2 regions of the Paenibacillus wuxiensis genome follow, and region 1 is predicted to be linked to the other one. Evidence: predicted binding sites of a transcription regulator. Region 1 holds the regulator's gene; the other holds the start of a gene.
The links. Region 1 encodes LexA, which represses DNA repair genes until DNA is damaged. Its sites were predicted from a motif close to CGAACATATGTTCG; they were not measured.
Positions count from the first base shown of each region.

Region 2: the regulator LexA is predicted to act here: its motif matches at 2,758-2,771, upstream of ABN764_RS18700 (YhjD family protein).

Region 1 covers NZ_JBEFZI010000001.1:571,951-581,867, forward strand. The annotation lists gene trpS (tryptophan--tRNA ligase) at 287-1,273, shown strand; gene ABN764_RS02605 (LysE family translocator) at 1,773-2,405, shown strand; gene ABN764_RS02610 (DUF817 domain-containing protein) at 2,465-3,283, opposite strand; gene lexA (transcriptional repressor LexA) at 3,787-4,416, opposite strand; gene ABN764_RS02620 (LysM peptidoglycan-binding domain-containing protein) at 4,693-5,055, shown strand; gene ABN764_RS02625 (DUF896 domain-containing protein) at 5,235-5,450, shown strand; gene ABN764_RS02630 (methyltransferase) at 5,515-6,045, shown strand; gene ABN764_RS02635 (HAD family hydrolase) at 6,102-6,908, shown strand; gene ABN764_RS02640 (FixH family protein) at 7,195-7,641, shown strand; gene mtnD (acireductone dioxygenase) at 7,779-8,321, opposite strand; gene metH (methionine synthase) at 8,487-9,917, shown strand, end outside.
Region 2 covers NZ_JBEFZI010000007.1:493,968-503,884, forward strand. The annotation lists gene ABN764_RS18690 (DNA polymerase IV) at 53-1,321, shown strand; gene ABN764_RS18695 (YhjD family protein) at 1,318-1,821, shown strand; gene ABN764_RS18700 (YhjD family protein) at 2,194-2,631, opposite strand; gene ABN764_RS18705 (Crp/Fnr family transcriptional regulator) at 2,885-3,397, shown strand; gene ABN764_RS18710 (GNAT family N-acetyltransferase) at 3,567-4,100, shown strand; gene ABN764_RS18715 (spore coat associated protein CotJA) at 4,298-4,615, shown strand; gene ABN764_RS18720 (spore coat protein CotJB) at 4,618-4,887, shown strand; gene ABN764_RS18725 (manganese catalase family protein) at 4,939-5,508, shown strand; gene hmpA (NO-inducible flavohemoprotein) at 5,614-6,828, opposite strand; gene ABN764_RS18735 (YitT family protein) at 7,479-8,120, shown strand; gene ABN764_RS18740 (hypothetical protein) at 8,286-9,077, shown strand; gene ABN764_RS18745 (hypothetical protein) at 9,211-9,528, shown strand.

The sequences.
Region 1 (9,917 bases):
TTATAATATTTTCAATTATATATGAACGGATCAACGATGTTGATGAAGAGCAAGTACGTATCAGATAATGAGGTTCAGAGAGTCGGTGGATGCTGTGAACCGATCCTCACCTGATGCCGAATGGGCTTCTGAATCGCTAACAGCGATTAAAAAGGTGGTACCACGAAAACCTTGTCCTTTATTGGGCGAGGTTTTTTATATTACTTGAAAGGGGTGATGGCCATGGATGATGGTTGGTGGCTCACAAGATTGCATTTCAGAAATAACATTATGAGGAGGAACATAAGTGAAAGAACGAATTTTGACAGGCGATCGGATTACAGGAAAACTGCACCTTGGCCATTACGTTGGCAGTTTAAAAAATCGTGTGGAGTTGCAAAACCAATACGAAACTTTTTTAATACTTGCAGATGTTCAAGCTCTGACTACTCATTTTGAAAAACCTGAATCAATTAAACAAAACTTGCGCAATGTGGCATTGGACTATTTATCAGCAGGTATTAACCCTGATAGCGCAACAATATTTATTCAGAGTTTGATCCCAGAGATTGCTGAATTAACCACTTATTTTTCCATGTTTGTTACGGTCAATTCGTTACGTCACAATCCTACTATAAAGGCGGAAGCCACAGAACGGGGATTCCATGATGTGTATTACGGGTTCCTAGGCTACCCCGTAAGTCAGGCGGCTGATATTACCTTTTGTAAGGCGATTTTGGTTCCAGTAGGAGAAGACCAAATTCCTCATATCGAACAAACAAGGAAAATTGTCCGGCGGTTTAATCAACTCTATAAACCTGTGTTAGTGGAACCAAAACCACTCGTTGGTGATGTTCCACGACTGGTCGGATTAGATGGAAATAATAAAATGAGCAAAAGTCTAGGAAACACGATTAATTTGGACTCCACTCAAGAAGAGGTTAGTGAGAAGCTGAAGAAAGCGACAACTGATCCTGCGCGGATCCATAAAACGGATATCGGACATCCTGAAATTTGCCCAGTCTACGCTTATCATCAAGCATTTCGTAAAGAAGGCTCCGATGAGATTTATGAAAGTTGTAAAAAGGGGCAGATTGGATGTATGGAATGCAAACGAAAGATATCGCAAAGTATCAACCATTTACTTGAACCAATGAGAGAACGGAGAAGAATGTATCAAAACGATCCCAAAAAGGTCGATGAAATTCTTATGTCGGGTACAGAAAAAGCACGCCTTGTAGCAAAAGAAACGATGTTAGAAATACGTGATGCAATGAGTATGAACTATTTCTAAGCTGATTGTTTGTTGTACCCAATAGAGTATTAACTTTATACATTCAACCCTTAGAAGATAAACAGCCAATTTCCTACATGTTAGGGATATTGGCTGTTTGCTCAGTTATATCACTCGAATGAAATAGTGTACTTAAATAGAACGCAAGTTTCACCGATGGGAACGAAATCAATACATGACATTATTTGCAGTTGAGTTGGATAAACGAGGTGAGGAATTTAATGTACGTGCATTATCTGATCACCCAGGAACGATTGTAACGAATTCACCTCAGAATTTATCGGATGAAGAAATGCACTCAAATGGAGCTTTTGAGTAGTTAAATATGATGAAGTATTTACGTCCTCTTACATACATATCAATAGGGGTTCATTTTTAGTATGTGTCAACTTGCCTAAAATTTTCAAGTTTGTCATGCATAAATATATAATATTATGTATTTATATAGTATAGTGTATATTGGCTAGCAACTATTACATATAGAAAGTAGTGTTGGAAATTGAATCTTTTCTTCACGTATTTACTAGCGGGGCTTGCCGTTGCAATGCCTGTAGGTGCCATGACCGTTGAAATGACGAAGCAAGGGATGAAAAAGGGATTTATGCATGGCTGGGCTGTTGGATTAGGTGGGATGACCATTGACTTTTTATTAATCGTTGCCTTATATATGGGCTTGGCTTCCGTGCTTGCCATCCCTGTTATTCAAATCCCTATGTGGCTTATCGGAGCATGCTTTTTAATTTATTTAGGCTATGATTCCATCAAAAACTCGGATCAAGGCATTACATTGGCCGGCGATAAACCAAATGCATCATTTTTCAGTTCCTACCGAAATGGACTGCTCGTCGCTATATCGCCAGGTAATCTTGTATTTTGGATTTCCGTTTTTGGTGCGGTGCTATCTGATTCGTATGATACGACACAACCGGCAAAATTTCTAATCGTAGGTGCAGGAATATTAGCTGGTATCCTCCTCCATGATGTTGGGTTGCTTGCCATTGTGGCTGCCACGAGAAGAGTAATGAGCCGAACTATGATTAAGCGGATGTCTATTATCGCAGGACTGATTTTATTTGGGTTCGCGGGGTATTTCTTATATGAGTTTTTAGTAGCAATTCAAGGAATACTGTAACAAAACCTAGAGCTGTTAGGGCTCTAGGTTTTTTGCTTTTGTATTTAAAAGGTTGTGTTTTACTTCTGAAATGTCGACTCATTGAAGCGAGTATGACTATTTCTCTTGAAGTGTCCTCCTTTTACATGCTTCAGATGGGCGACGATCATGAAGGAAACGATCACAAGCAAAAACCATGAGCTGAATTTTCCCCACTTTACGAGATTCCAGCCGTTCGTCTGATGTGGATAATACCATGCGCCCAAGAAAGTCCCGATGTTTTCAGCCACCCATATAAAAAATCCGATTAAGACGAACGACAGAACAATCGGCATTCTTCGTGTCACGCCTAATACGGTATATTCCACGTAGGTTCTAAAGAAGATGACGAATAGCAAAATCATCAAAACCCAACGCAAATCGTAAATGAAGTGATGAGTCATGAAGTTGAAGTAAATCGCCGCACCTAGCGGAATCGTTAACCAAGCAGAAGGGTATCGATTTACCTTGACCTGCAGTCGTCGCCACGCTTGACATAAGTAACTTGCCACACTTGCGTACATAAATCCGCTATATAGAGGAACACCCAGTATTTTAGACCAACCGTCTTCCGGATAGCCCCATGATCCCATGTGGATTTTAAATATTTCAAGTGCAAGACCGATGAAATGGAACATACAGATTACTTTACATTCATCCATTGTTTCTATCCCAAACCGGATCATTAGAACCTGCGCCAAGATACAAACAAGCAATAGGAAATCATAACGATGCATGAATGGAATGTCAATGACCTTCGTGAGTGCCAACATCGCGAAAATATAAGCGGGGAACAAGCAGGACATTGCCTGGTGCCAGCCAAAATTGAGGAATGATTTTAGTTTGAAAAAGTTATTCATAGTTATCTCCTACCTTGTGTTCGTGAAAATGAATTTTGAACAGTTATACGAGGTGTATCATTAGGTATTATCCTATTCAAATACATGCTTTTAGTCAATAAAAAATTATTGTTATACAATAAATATTTATTGCTAAAGTTGATGTGTGTATATATTCGATGTGGTATAAATCTCTCGAACGAATAGGGTTCATAAGAGTGGACAGTGGTGAGGTTGTTACGGTGAAGATAAGGAGAGAAAGTCGAATTTTATGAATAGAAAAGAGCGTTAATTTTAACTTCCAACTTAATAGGCCAAATATGGATGCAAACAGAAGTGTTCCGTATTGGGTTTTCGTTATACCCGGTCTTGTTCATAAGGCCACTCCTGCAAATGAAAGGTACTGCTTCTTTTCTAGATGAGATTGTTCAGGTACTGTTCAGCAAATGAGTTGAAATAATGAGAAAGCAAAAATGCCTCGCTCCCTTCTTAAAAAGAAGAGAACGAGGCATCAATGTAATGTCTTAATGAAAATCACGGAACAAACCAATAACTTTGCCCAGAATCGTTACATGCTGTAAGCGAATCGGTTCATAGGTTGGATTTTCAGGCTGCAAGCGGATATGATCCTTCTCACGATAGAATGTCTTAACCGTTGCTTCATCTTCTTCAGTCATGGCTACAACGATATCACCGTTGTTCGCTGTCTGCTGCTGACGCACGATGACAAAGTCGCCATTATGTATACCAGCCTCAATCATGCTGTTACCCATGACCGACAACATGAATACATTCTCGTCATCTCCCACCATATGCATAGGAAGAGGGAAGTAATCTTCAATATTCTCTGTTGCGGTAATTGGCTCGCCTGCAGTTACTTTCCCAACGACCGGCACGCGTGCGAAGGAGCGAGAGAAGTCTGTTGAACGTTCAGATTGATCATGGCTAAGCAGTTCAATAGCACGAGGCTTCGTAGGGTCACGGCGAATGAATCCCTTCTTCTCGAGTCGATCAAGATGACCGTGAACAGTGGAACTGGATGCTAGACCAACGGCTTCGCCTATTTCACGAACAGAAGGCGGATAACCTTTAGCTCGAACTTCATCACGTATAAAATCAAGGATAGCTTGTTGACGACTTGATATTTTAGACAAGGGTATCAACTCCAATGAATACTCTTTTGACAAAATTATACCACAGAACCTCCGTTCGTACAAACATAAGTTCTAAAGATTCTGCAGAAAAAGATTGTGAGAAGTTCGTAAATTACGAGAGAGAAACAAGAGAAAGTTAAATGAGGCTAAATGCTTATTTTTCGATAATATAAAAAGGGGAACGAACGTTCTAAAAAAACATTGACTCAAACGTGTGTTCGTGTTAGATTAAATTATACAAGATAACAGAACAAGTGTTTGGGAGATGAGTCATTTATGATGTATACAACATATCGTTCAATCTATAAGGTGTCGACAACAGCTTCACAACCTATTCAGAAGAAGCGTTTGTTTCCTTTACGTGTTCGATTCATCATGAGCCTGATTGTATTGTTGTTCATTACTTGTGGAAGCATTGTTCAAGCGCTTGGCATGGATGATAGCCAAACGGAAATTGTAAATGGAGCTGCTGTGGAGCGCGTACTTGTTCAGCCTGGAGATACACTCTGGGGGATTGCATCCTCTTATAAGCCAGAACATACGGATACGCGTCAGTTTATATATGAAATCGTTGAGATGAATCAATTGAAAGGTGATATCTTACCGGCAGGAGAAGTATTGCTCGTTCCGATCCGATGAGTCGGGGTCATTGTCGAATTTACGGTTGAGAAGCTTTGCATTCCGATACATAAGAGCAGAAGGTTGGAGGCCCGAAGAGGCCTCTTTTTTGCGATATAAAAGCTTTCTTGCTGCTTGCTTGACAAGCTGTTACCTCCATGTCAAAGTAGAACATATGCTTACACACATGGAGGTACCTGATGAATATCGACAAGCTTATTGCACGAATTAATGAATTGGCCCGCAAACATAAGACAGTTGGGCTGAGCGATGAGGAAATGGAAGAACGCGCGAAACTGCGCGAGGAATATTTGGTTCTATTCCGCAAGCAGGTACGCAATCAATTAGACACTATTCGCTATGTAGAAGATGAAGAAGGAACAGATAACTCTGGATCGAACGGGATCGTTCATTAAATGAACCTTCATCGATAACGATGGATTCACATTATTCGTTTACTATACAGGGGGTTGCGAATTCATGTCTCGCAGTTGGGAACGTAAAGTCCGTCAAAATAGTGAAAAGTTAAACAAACAGCGAATGAAGCAAGGCAAGCCGACGTTCGCTGCTGGCAAGCCTGCGCACGAAGAGTTTAAAGGACGCAACTTCATTATGCCAATCGCTTTGATCGCCTTCGCCATTATGTATGGATTGTTGGGCGGTATCATTACGGACAATCAATATCCAACTCTATATTGGATCACAATCGTGTGTTACGTCGGATTGGGGATTATATTATTCCTGAGAAGACCATTTCTTCGTGTTGGAGCAGGTGAGGTATCTACGATTCGCTGGAATCGTCTCCGTACTCTCTCTGCAAAGGATATGAAGAAAATTGCGATCCAACCTGGTTATGTTGTTATTGAACACACGGGGAAAGGTGCGAATTGGATTTTCTCGCGAGTGCTGAATCGTTATGATACGAATGCAATGGGGGAACGTCTTCGTTCCTTTGCAAATCAACATAAGATTGAATTCGAAGATACATCGAAGAAAGACTCGAAAAAATAGAGAAATCCGATATAGAGGATTCGTTATCATTGTCGCTGTGATGGGAGAGATGAAACTTGGCTATTCGTGCTGTACTGTTCGACCTGGATGATACTTTGTTATGGGATGAGCGTTGTGTTGAGGAAGCTTTTGCTGCAACTTGTAAATACGCGCAAGATAAGACTGGGGTCAATGCAGAACAATTGGAAGCATTCGTTCGTCAAGCTGCTCGTGAATTGTTTGCCTCTTATGAGACTTATCCTTTCACACAGAATATTGGGATTAATCCCTTTGAAGCGCTGTGGGGGAGATTCGCGGAGGGAGAACATCCTGAATTTCGATTGTTGGAACAGCTTGCGCCGATGTATCGACAATCTGCATGGACACAAGGTCTTCAAGCCGCTGGTCAACCTAATGATGCATTAGGTGCCGAGCTGGCGGAGCGATTTATGAGTGAACGTCGTTCTCGTTCGTATGTGTACGATGAGACTTATGAGGTGCTGCGACAATTGATTGCGCAATATCCTCTATTGTTGTTAACGAACGGATCGCCTGATTTGCAGCAGGAGAAGCTGAATGGAGAGCGTGAGCTTCTATCCTATTTCGATCATATCGTTATCTCTGGACATCATCCACAAGGGAAGCCTGATCCAGAGCTGTTCAAGCACACGATGTCATTGCTCGGCATCGAACCGCATGAAGGGATCATGATTGGCGACAAATTAACGACGGATATTCTAGGCGCGCAGAATGTTGGCATGCATCATGCGTGGCTGAACCGCAAAGGCGTTGAATTGTCTGGCAATATTCACCCTGAATATACGATTGCAAGCTTGCGTGAAATTGAGCAAATTATTGATGAGATAAATTCGAAGGAATCATAAATCGGCGGGAATGTAATTACTTACTCCGCGTGTATGACAAAGAGGCCTGTGGGAACACAGGCCTTTTTGATATACGGTAATCTTCGCAAGGTGTTGGCAAGATTAGTGTGAGTGCCTTGATTTGATTACCCTCCACATGAAACTACAAGGGTAAATGTGACAAATGTCATAGGATCGTCACACAATGATGCTCATTATAGCCCAATGGAGTCATGAGGAATTGGAGAATGCTGTCTATAATGTGATACGATAAATCTAGGATACAGTTGAGGAGTGAACGACGATTATGTTCAACAATAAGAGTAAATTAATCGTACTAACAATGGCAATAGGAGCAATGCTATTAGCCGGTTGTGGAAATAGCTCGTCAGCAGGTGGTGGTCATGAAGGACATGCAGGTCATGGCTCCAGTGATAAACAGGACAGCAAAAATGAGATGCCAGCAATGATTAAGGTAAACTTGCAAGTGCCGGAAGAAGTCAAAATCAATGAAGCTGTCACCATCTCTGCACAGGTCACACAAGAAGAGAAAGCGGTAGATGATGCAGATAAAGTAGAGTTCGAGTTGTGGCTGGATGGGGCTGACCACGAGAAGATTGAGGGGAAGCTCACGAAAGATGGCACGTATCAGATTGAGAAAACGTTTGATAAGGCTGGTACCTACACGGTCATTTCTCATGTGACTGCACGTGACATGCACTCGATGCCGAAGAAGCAATTTACTGTAAAATAAGAATCTAAATACATAACAAGAATTTATGCGAAGAAGGGGCAGCCTCAGAGGATCCAAATCGGGATCTTGTGGGGCTGCCCCTCTTAATATCAGTAATGGGACGTTTTTTATCGATTATGATTCCGATGATTCAGGAATTACGCCTGTTGGAAAGTAGGATCCGAATACGGATGCGCGATCCATCCTTCTGTTTCAATGAAGAGTCGAACTGCAACAATTTGACGATTATCCATCAGAGTGAAGTAGTGCGGCTTTTCTTCAGGGACGGAAATTACATCCCCAGCCTCCAATTCAACATCCATATAACCAATGTCGTCGCTTCCCTTAATTATGAAAATACCATTTCCGGCCGTAATAGCTCTTACTTCGTCTTCTGTGTGCGTGTGAACCTGTTCAAATTTCTTTAGCAGCTCTTCGATATTGGGAGTAGCGTCTGATAAAGAAATCAAATCCCACGTACGATAGCCCCGTCTTTCAGCCAAATCACGGATTTCTCCTTCATACGTGTCTAAAATGGCTTGCTTCTCTTCATCGGATAGTACGTACTTATCACGCAAAGATGGGGCAAGTTTGTTCGGATCCCAGTGTTCATACAGCACTCCTTGCGCTGATAGGAAAGAACGAACGTTTTCTTCGCCACTTATGATTTCGTTCGTGTTTCGGATACGTACCTGTGCCATTTGCAAAATCCCTCGTTTCCCAATGCGATTTATTTATTTAATTATAGTACAGAGGAAATGTTTGGGCAAGAAACATTTTACGATGACTCATTCATGAGTCTTTTCTAATCGGATCACATCTGCTAAACTAGGGTTTAACGTTTAAGACAGAGGGTGGGCAGAGCGATGAAAACGAGAACGATACAGGAACAACTACAAGAACGCATTCTCATTTTAGACGGTGCAATGGGCACGATGATCCAGCAAGCCGATTTAACGCCACAGGACTTTGGAGGCGAACAATTGGATGGGTGCAATGAGATGTTAGTCCTGACACGTCCAGATGTCATTTCTAGAATACACGAACAATATTTAGAAGCGGGCGCAGACATTTTAGAGACGAATACGTTCGGGGCTACCAGTATCGTGCTTGCCGATTATGATATTGCTGATCAAGCACGTGAGTTGAACGTTGCCGCGGCGAAGCTTGCTGTCGAGGCAGCTGCAAAATACAGCACACCAGAATGGCCGCGTTTCGTTGCCGGTGCTATGGGGCCGACGACGAAGACTTTATCGGTTACCGGCGGGGTAACATTTGATGAGTTAATTGACAGCTATTATGAACAGGCAGTCGCGCTTATTGAAACAGGCGTTCATGCGCTCCTATTGGAGACTTCACAGGATACGTTGAATGTTAAGGCGGGTTCGATCGCGATTCAACGGGCATTCGAGTCTACGGGAATCACGCTGCCGCTCATGATATCGGGGACGATCGAGCCGATGGGGACAACGCTTGCTGGTCAAAATATTGAATCATTCTACATCTCTCTAGAGCATTTAAAGCCAATCTCGATCGGATTAAACTGTGCGACTGGGCCGGAATTCATGCGCGATCACTTGCGTACCCTTGCTTCCATCGCGAACTCTGCGATCAGTTGCTATCCAAATGCAGGGCTTCCCGATGAGAATGGTCACTATCATGAATCACCAGAATCGCTTGCCCGCAAAATCGCAACCTTTGCTGAGCAGGGCTGGCTGAATATTGCAGGGGGATGCTGTGGAACAACACCTGAACATATTCGCGTACTAAGAGAGACATTGCTCGAATATGCTCCACGTACTGCATTCGGCGAACATCCTCCGGCTGTATCCGGGATTGAGACGGTATATGTGGAAGATGAGAGCCGCCCATATATGGTAGGGGAACGTACAAATGTTCTCGGCTCGCGCAAATTCAAGCGATTGATCGCTGAAGGTAAAATCGAAGAAGCCGCTGAAGTCGCACGTGCACAGGTGAAAAATGGAGCACATGTCATCGATGTATGCGTTCAGGATCCAGATCGCGACGAAGCTCTTGATATGAAGGAATTTCTGCAGGAAGTTGTAAAGAAGGTTAAGGCACCGCTCGTCATAGATACGACAGATGCCAAGGTATTGGAACTGGCGTTGAAGTATTCACAAGGGAAAGCGATTATTAACTCTGTTAACTTAGAGGACGGACTAGAGAAATTCGACCACGTCGTACCGCTTGTTCATCGTTATGGTGCCACCTTGGTTGTAGGTACGATTGATGAACGTGGTCAAGCGATTACGCGTGGAGATAAACTTGAGGTGGCG
Region 2 (9,917 bases), on a different contig from region 1:
TATTTTGTGATTGTGTATGTAATATGATTTATAACTATTGGAGGGCTTTAATGTGAGTCAGAAAAGGGAAAGGGTAATATTTTTGGCCGATTGCGAAAGCTTCTACGCAAGTGTAGAAAAAGCAGATCATCCAGAATATCAAAATAAAGCAGTAGCAGTAGCTGGTGACCCTACACGTCGTTCAGGGATTATTCTGGCCGCGTGCCCGATCGCTAAAAGTTTTGGTGTGACATCAGCCGAACGGTTGGGTGAAGCACTCAAGAAATGCCCCGATCTCATCATTATGCGTCCTCGTATGCAGCATTATATCGATGTTTCATTGATGATTACTCAGATTTATGAAGAGTTTACGGATTTGGTTGAAGTGTTTAGTATTGACGAACAATTTTTGGATGTGACAGCCAGTCAATCCATTTTTGGTGATCCAATCACCATTGCGAAGGAAATCCAGAAACGGGTAATGCTCCAGACAGGGGTGCGGATTCGAATCGGGATCGGTACCAATAAAATATTGGCTAAGACGGCAACGGATATTTGGGCCAAAAAAAATAAAAGCGGTATTTTTACTTTGCATCCATCCGACGTTCCCACCATGCTGTGGAAAGAGCCCGTTCATAAAATGTTCGGTGTTGGATCTCGAATGTGCAAGCATTTTGCGAAACTAGGGATAGTTACGATTGGGGATATTGCGAGAACTCCATTGCCCCAGCTCAAAAATAAATTTCGAGCTCGATTCGGCAAACAGTCGGATATTCATGCCGAGGTGATGTGGCGAACTGCGAACGGCTTGGATGATAGTCCGGTAACACCGGGTACATTTCAAACACCTCCCAAATCGATTGGTCACATGATGACCCTGCCCAGGGATTATGTGCATTCTACGGAGATCGATACTATCCTGTTGGAGTTGACGGAGGAAGTCTGCCGAGATTGTCGGATAAAAGGGTATATGGGCTGGGTCGTAACCGTAAGCTGCATGTGCAGCCCGTATGAAGCGCCCACAGGATTCTCACGCCAAATGAAAATGCCGGATCCGACGAATCATACAAATAAAGTATTTGATATGGTCAAGCGAATTTTTTATCAATATTGGGATCGAATGCCTGTACGTCGTGTAGGTGTTATGCTAAGCACATTGGAAGATGACCAGCAGTATCAACTAACGCTCTTTGAAGATCAAGTCAGAGCTAGAGCACTGGATAAGGTGACGGATATGATTAAGGATCGATATGGCAATGCGGCAATTATCAGAGCTTCTTCTCTTACCTATGCAGGTCAAGCGGTAGAGAGATCCCTGAAAATCGGGGGGCATTATAAATGAGTAAAAAGCTCGAAAAGAATGGTCTTTGGGAGTCCAGCCGGATGATGTTACCGCAACATCGGGAGGCTCTGTTGAGAAGGCATAGTGATACGTCAAGCGGGGAGTTAAACCAGCCAAAGAGGGAAGATATTGAATTAATGCGCGATTATGTTCTACTTTCGGTGATGTGTACGATGGTAACTAAGAAAATTCACGAAATGAAGGGATCCTCTGAGACATTGAAATCTCTGTATACCAAGGCTGCTCAAATCCTTGCAAATGATATCTCTACCGACCTGTCCAAAAGAAGACAGGAGATGTTGAAAAAAGAAATTCGTATTGTAGATGAAGAGAAGCATGATAGTACAATGATATTACACTATGCGTACCATGGCTATGAGGATAGTTTTCATATAACGAAAGAGTACATGAAGATGGAGATAAGCAGAAGGTTAGCTCGATACACGGACAGACTTACCACTAAATTAAGCAACTTAGTTGAAATAGAGCCGCGTTATTAATCGAGTCAAGAGAAGAAGAAAGAGAGCACCTGAGCCTAATTTGACTTCTAAGCCTGACAAAGCCATAACGAAGAATGCCAATTTCCCCAACTCGGGACTGGTTAGCCTGTTGAGAAATCCTCAACAGGTTTTTATCTTTTCCATTGTGTATTCATCCACAGCGTTAATAGGGGATAGACTCCAACAATCGAAGGTTCGAGGATGCAGTGAATTCTGCGGGCTGTCTCATTGACGATGCTGGGAAAGCACGTGATCAGAAATGCCCCTTAGCAAGCATCAGAAGAGCGGCTGCTCCGTCCTTAACCAAGGGGCATTGTTCTGAGGAAGTGGATAAGATGAGGATGAGGCAGCGGTGAATATGGGGCTGTAAACCTATTGGTGCCGAGAAAGGGGACTGCCCATACTTGTGTCTGGATTCGAAGCTTGGGAGGCGGCAATGTTCAAGTAAGCCTGCATGCGGTTCTTCACCTCTGCACGAATCAAGCCGCGCAGCATGTAGAACGAATGTTGATAGCCTCGGCATACGTATTGGACACGAATCCCATGTTCAAGCCGTTCCTCCTCATACACTTTAATGCCGCGGTTGCGAAACTGTTTGCGTAGGCGGTACAAATCGAGAGAAACATTATCTTGCGCTTGTCTTAGACATTGTGTGTAGATGTCGGCCATCTTCAAATTAGAGGCTCCAATCCGTTCAATGTCGCGTTCCAGCACATCCAAGATTAGCGTTTGAATAATATATTGCTTGACAATGTAGGCATCTTCTCCGTTGTGGGGGGGAGAGCCGTTCGATGCGAATGGTGTGCCCATGCGCGTTCTTCCTCCTTGTATATATCGCGTGTGTGCCATATGCATGGCCTCATGTCGTGTGAGGCATGAGACATCTATTTAAAAAGAACAGAAGGGGAACCCTTGTTCTTATTATATCCATAATACCGAACAAACATTCGCATTTCAACAACCAAACGTGGTCAAAAGGGTGAGAAATCGGTACAATAGGTACAACATACGTGCGAATGCGGCAGCATTCATAGACGGAACGGCAATTAGGGGGGCAGCAAAAATGATTATGACACTGCATCGGGGAGAAGTTTTATTTCGACAAGGAGATCCAGGAACGTATTTGTACCGCATTATAAGCGGGCTGTGCAAGGTTACACGCTTGCATGAAAACGGCAATATTATTTTGTTCAACCTCGTATACACGGGCGAAATCGTCCCGCATCATTCCTTAATCACGCCGAAGGAATGTCACGGAACAGCGATCGCGATGGTTAAGACGGTCGTGGAACGGATTCCGGCTGAGGAGTGGTATGAAGGCTTGCGGCAGCAGCCGGACAAGGCGCTGGATGTTGCGAAGCTGCTTCAAGATAAGCTGCGTTTCATGCAGCAGCGCATTGATCATTTGACTATCGGGACACCGAATGAACGACTAGAGCTGTTGTCAGCATGGCTGAGAAGCTATGCGGATACGATGCCTATTACCGAATTATTGACACAAGAAGAAATCGGCCAATTTATTGGTGTGCGGCGGGAAACAGTAAATCGGCTTCTTCGTCAGGGTCAACACGGGTAGAATGGATAACATGCATGCTTAGGAATTACATAAACATGCGCGAACTATTTGAAGCTGACAAGCGCTGTGCCGTGAGGGCTCGTGCCGGTGTAGATATAGATCTATGTAAATAAAGATATAGGATGGGATTTCAAATGCCACCCAAGTGTGCTTTAATAGGAGGATCATTTTGAATCCTATAATCATATCGGAGGGCTATATGTTGCTTGAGACGAAACGTTGTACACTTACCAAGCTGCAAGCAAGTGACTATGATAATGTAAGACGGCTGTATGTGAACGAGGAGGTACGCAAATATCTGGGCGGGGCATGGACAGAGGAAGAGGCGATTACAGGCAGCTTCCGCAGAATGCTTGCTTCTCAGGAAGGAGCCTCGTTCTGGATCATTAGAGAAAAGCAAACGAATGCGTTTATCGGGTTGATTTCTCTGGATAGGCACCATGATGGCGTTAGTACGGAGGTATCTTATGAGCTCCTGCCTGAATGGTGGGGCTCTGGATATGCGGCAGAGACAGTTACAGCAGTGATTGATTACGCATTTCGCGGACTAGGATTGCCTGAAGTGATCGCCGAAACACAAGCTGCGAACAAGGCCTCATGCAGGCTCTTGGAACGAATCGGCATGAGCTTCCGGGATACGGTGCAAAGATTTAGCGAACAGCAAGCGATATACGGCATCACCAACAAAGGGATTGTATCGTAAGCGACAGAAACGAAGCTCAACACTCTTTCTTTATCATTTGACATTCATTCCTATACCGCCAACAAAGCCAAGGTGTACAGAGAAGCAGATCTGTCACATCTTGGCTTAAATTATGTACATGGGACATTCCTACTCTCACATACAAGTAAGAGATCGAGTAAATGCGAACATGAATGCAAGGAGGCGTAAAGAGTGTCATGGAACACGAATTACAGCGAAATTTAGCTTCAGAAGATCTGCCTCCGGTTGGACAGCAAGAGAGAAGCGGCTGTTGTCCGACGGAACAGGCTGTGCCGCAGGAGCGTGTATTTTTCCCGTTCCGAAGTCCGTGTGACCCCTGTCCGCCACTGCCTTATTCCGTCTTTGTCGTACCCATCAACCAGTTCATCACGTTCCAGCCGCCTAATCTCCCACAGTTTCCACCTGCGCAGGCACTACGCTGTGGAACCTTATGGCCTGCCCTATACAGCCCGTACCATTCCCGCAGAAACCAGCGAGGGGAGGAAGAAGCTTGACGATGAGTGTACATCCTTATCAAACCGAGGAATACCGCAGAAGCTTGGAGCAGCTGCAAGTAATCGACTTCGTATTATTGGAGCTGAATCTGTACTTGGACACTCATCCGGGAGATCTGCAGGCGATTCAGCAGTTCAATTACTACGTTAGTGAGCGAATGAAGGTTGCCCATCAGTTCCAAGAGCAGTATGGCCCGCTTATGAACTTCGGCCATTCTTATTCGGGCTGTCCATTTACATGGGCTACCACGCCTTGGCCATGGCAGGTTTAGCAGTGTGTCGTCAGGCGGCAAATAACTTGATGGACAGGAGGGGATGCGGAATTGTGGATCTATGAGAAGAAGCTGCAATATCCAGTACGTGTCAGCAAGTGTGATCCTCGCATGGCGAAGCTGTTGATGGAGCAATATGGGGGGGCGGATGGAGAGCTGGCAGCGGCGCTGCGCTACTTGAACCAACGGTATACGATACCAGATAAAGTAATTGGGCTGTTGACGGATATTGGGACCGAGGAATTTGCTCACCTCGAAATGATCGCCACGATGGTATATAAGCTGACGAAGGATGCAACACCGCGACAACTGGAAGATGCAGGGCTGGGGCCACATTTTGTAGCGCATGAGAAAGCGCTGTTCTACAGCAATGCGGCTGGTGATCCATGGACGGCGACCTACATACAGGCCAAGGGCGACCCGATCGCGGATCTGTATGAGGATATTGCGGCAGAAGAGAAGGCGCGTGCTACGTATCAATGGTTAATCGACATGACGGATGATGTCGACTTGCAGGATGGATTGAAGTTCCTGCGTGAGAGGGAAGTCGTGCACTCCTTGCGCTTCCGGGAGGCTGTAGAGATTTTGAAGGAAGAGCGGGAACTGAAAAAAGTATTCTAATTCCCGCAGATGTATATAGAGAATGTTGAGAGATTCGGATAACGAACATGAAGAAGGGACACCCTTGCTGAGCGCAAGAAGTGTCCCTTCTGTCGTCATTGCGGTTTAAACTTCTAAGGAACCTGCTGGGCCAAAGTATTCGTAATGAATACGCTCAGGAGAAACCCCAAGCTGCTTCACTGCTCGATAGATGGCTTTCATGAATGGTTCTGGGCCGCAGAAGTAAATGTCCGCATCCTCCCATACGGAAGCGGGAACGATGGAGCTAAGCCACTGCGCGTCCACGAAGCCGGTGTGAACAGAAGCTTCTGCCTCGCTGCCTTTCTCATAACAGAAGAAAGTATGGATATGGCTGTGCTGAGCGGCTAGATCATTCATTTCTTGACCAAAAGCATGCGCCGCTTGATTGCGCGAAGCCTGAATCGAATAGACATCCCGCTTCGGTTCTGCTGCCGCCAGCGTGTGCAGCATGCTGAGAAGAGGTGTCTGCCCAACACCGCCGCCAATCAGCACAACTGGGGCCGTACCTGGCTTCAACGTGAAATCGCCAGCAGGTGCAGTCGCTTCGATGACATCACCTACTTGCACCTCGTCATGCAGATAGGTGGAGACGATGCCGGCAGGTGCATGTTCGCCGCCGCTCTCGCGCTTTATGCTAATGCGGTAAGTATCGGATTGAGGGGCTTGGGACAAGCTGTAATGGCGATAATGGGTATTTTCATGTCCCTCCGGCTGAACCCGAACCGTTAAATATTGGCCAGGAAGGAAGGAGGAGATTGGCTGTCCATCCTCAGGCTTCAAGTAGAAGGAGGTGATCATGTCGCTTTCCTCCACTTTGCGGACAACGAGGAAGCGTCGCACATCTGACCAGCCGCCGATTTGCTGTTCGGCTTCCTGGTACATTTCTGCCTCTACCTGAATAAATACGTCGGCAATAACGCCATATGCTTCTGCCCAGGCTTCAATAATGTCATCAGTAGCAGCTTCGCCTAGTACATCCTTGATAGCAAGCAGAAGATGCTTGCCGACAATTGGATAGTGCTCTGGCTTGATGTTAAGTGCCCGGTGCTTCTGGGCAATTTGGCGTACGACTGGCAAGATTGTCTCCAATCGGTCAATATTCGCTGCAGCGGCATAGACCGCATTGGCAAGTGCCATCTGCTGTTTGCCATGTCGTTGATTGGCATGGTTGAATACATTAAGCAGCTCTGGATGATTGCTGAACAAGAGCTGATAGAAGCGTGTTGTAATTTGAGAGCCGTGCTCAGCTAATACAGGAACTGTAGATTTCACAATTTCAATCGTGCGAGGTTGTAACATAAGAGTTTCCTCCTTATTAATGACGATCATACGATGCGCAGTAGATTATGAACGAATGCATGCGGCATCACAGTGTTTATGCTGTTATTTTATAGATGTGATATTCGTCACAATGTGATCTCGCGCACACTAAATATGATAGCTTTATGAACATGATGAAAAAATAGAGGAGTAACAGAAGAGGAACGCAACAACGAATAGGACAAAATTGAAAAATGAAATGTAAAAGTGTCCAATTTGTGAGTAATTCGGAGGAAATCAGGGAGGATATCGATCTTAACTAGGACTATGCCAAGCTCGGAGCAGTTCATTGCAAATAAATCCGAACGACAGCGATATTTGCAGAATGGGATTGGTTTAGAGGGAATATACATTATGGTATAATACAATCAGTAAAGCAATACAAAAGACAAAACAAGAAAGGATCAGGATACCAATGCGTCCCCGAAGGATGAAACCCCAAAGGACAGTCTGGAAACGTTATGATCTTTCTTACATCTAGCTTCTTCTCGTTGATTTGTCAATTGTCGCTATGACGGAGACTGACACGAGAAGGATGCGTGAATTATGATGGTTCGAAGGATAGGAACCCCTATCCGTCTCCTCTCGGTTAGTCGAAGGGCTACATTACGAAACGAGAGGTTACGAAGATGGGGAACGAACAATTACGTAAGATTTTTTGGATGATGGTAGGATCAATGTTGTTGGCTTTCAGTTATTATCACATTAATTTTCAGAATCATTTGGCTGAAGGCGGGTTTGTTGGTTTAGCGCTGCTTGGCAAGTATACGTTTAATTGGTCGCCGGCGCTGACCGTGTTATGCATGGATGTTCCGGTATTTATTGCTGCCTGGTTTTTGAAAGGGCGGACATTCATTATGAATACGGCAATTGCAACAGGAGTGTTCTCGTTAACGTACGAGATGTGCGAGCGCTTTTCGCCATGGAATATGAATCTAGGCGGTAATATGGTGCTTGCAGCTGTTCTATCTGGATTGTTGACAGGACTTGGAGCAGGTCTCGTGCTGCGTCATGGAGGCGCTTCAGGCGGTGATGACATTCTGGCATTATTTATGAGCCGTAAGATGAACTTAAGCATAGGTACAGTATTTATTATTTTTGATATAGCGGTATTGCTGCTGTCCTTATTCTTCCTGCCGCTTGTCGACACGCTGTATACGATACTAGCTGTCAGCATAGCAGGCAAGGTAATTACGTGGACGGTACAGATTGGCACGACACGCAGTCGTTCCATCCCGGTACGACCAGCAGTTGGGCATCAACACGGATAATCAAGCACGAGTTTGGGATACAGAGAACCGTTCGGTTGCTTCCTGATCAGGGAGGACTGAACGGTTCTTTCTTGTTATATTCGAAAAAAATCAAAGGCAGAATGCATGTTCGCTCATTCTCCGTCATATTCTTGATCCAAGGACAGGTAAGAGAGGAGGGACGATATGGAAGCGATCATTAAAGCGATGCTTGACAAGCTGCCGGCATGGTCATATCAGCTCTTTGCTGTTGTGATTGCGGCAGGATTGGTGTTTTATTTCATTAAGACACTCTATATTAACAAGAAGTTTACCGAAGTTATTCATGAGGTGCTCAATCGGGAGGATCGAATGAAGCTACTGCAGGATAAAGTGGACAATTTGCAAGTGACAGGAGGCCTCACGGAGCACGCATCTTCTCAAATGCTGTCCGCGCTGCGCAATATGAAGCCGTTCGCTGATGCGCTTAATGGGTTGCGGGGAATGGCAGACCCGTATGCTGTTCTTCACGAATCGAACTTCCTGCTGCAGCGGATGTTGGATATGCTCGCCGTAGATATGAAGTGCGCTCCAGGCGGTCATCATCGCTGTGGCATTTGGAAGTATGAGGAGCCGATACTAATTCTACAGCTTGCTTCGGTTGGCTTCCCGAACCATTATGTTGGACAGCGCCATCTTCATATCGATCGCTCTGTAGCGGGACGTTCCTTTCGTAAGCAGGTTACTGTCCAATGTGCAGATGTGCTGAAAGACGAGGATTGGGAACGCAATCAAGAATCGAAGAGTCCCTATCGCTCATTGATTTGCATTTCACTTGGAACGTACGGTGTATTGACGATGGATGGCTTGGAGCCGTTCAATGAATCCAGTGCGGTCATCGGTGAATTGTATGCAGCGATTATGACAGGAATTCTTGCCGAGCAGCAGGCGGTATTAGAGCTTGGCGAACCTGCCCAGATTGACTCTGCCCAAGGATAAACATCAGGAACTTAGTATAAGCACCGTAGTCATTGATAAGGTGAGGTACATGAGTGCCTATGTTATAATGAAGGCAAACGCTGATGGAGCAAAGGCGGTATGTGCACCGAGTCAGTCAGAAGGGGAATTGCGTATGAAAAAATGGATGTGGATTGTCCTAACTGTAATCGTACTTATTGGTGGAACCGCTGCATTTACGATTGGCTTCGTGAATTCCACGATGATCGAGCCAGGTAAGGCGGCTGTTGTCGTGCAAGAATATGAAGGCAGTGTCAAGGCAATAGAGGCAGAGCGGCTTACGATTCATTCGGGGGATCGTGAGGAAGTATTCCGCTTGACTGGATCCACTGATCTTCAAGGTGAGGAGTATCGAAGTATTCATCCTGGAGCAAACGTGCGCATTGGGGTCAATGAAGGAAGAGATATTGTATGGCTGCGATTTGTTCGCTAGTTGAAAATGGCGCATGAAATGACACAAAGCATGAGAAGAGGAGCTCGGCATTCTGCCGGGCTTCTTTTTTTGACAGTGAGCTCATCCCAAGCACAGTACGTGCAGCCCGCGGCGGATGATGGCAAGAAAACCTTGATATATTACGAATGTAGGCATACAATAGGGCATAGGAGATGTATGAGAGGGGATTCATATTTAATATGTGGACTTTGTAATGGAGCCGTAACTGAATAGATCGTACCATTCCGAACGAGATTCGATGACGGGATAGGTGTGTCTATTTATACCCATTACAAGGAACGCAAGGTTAAGTGCTATGAACTGACCAAGCAGACGCCATGGGTGTCTGCTTTTTTTGGTACATGGGCATCTCCGATACGCTTGCGATT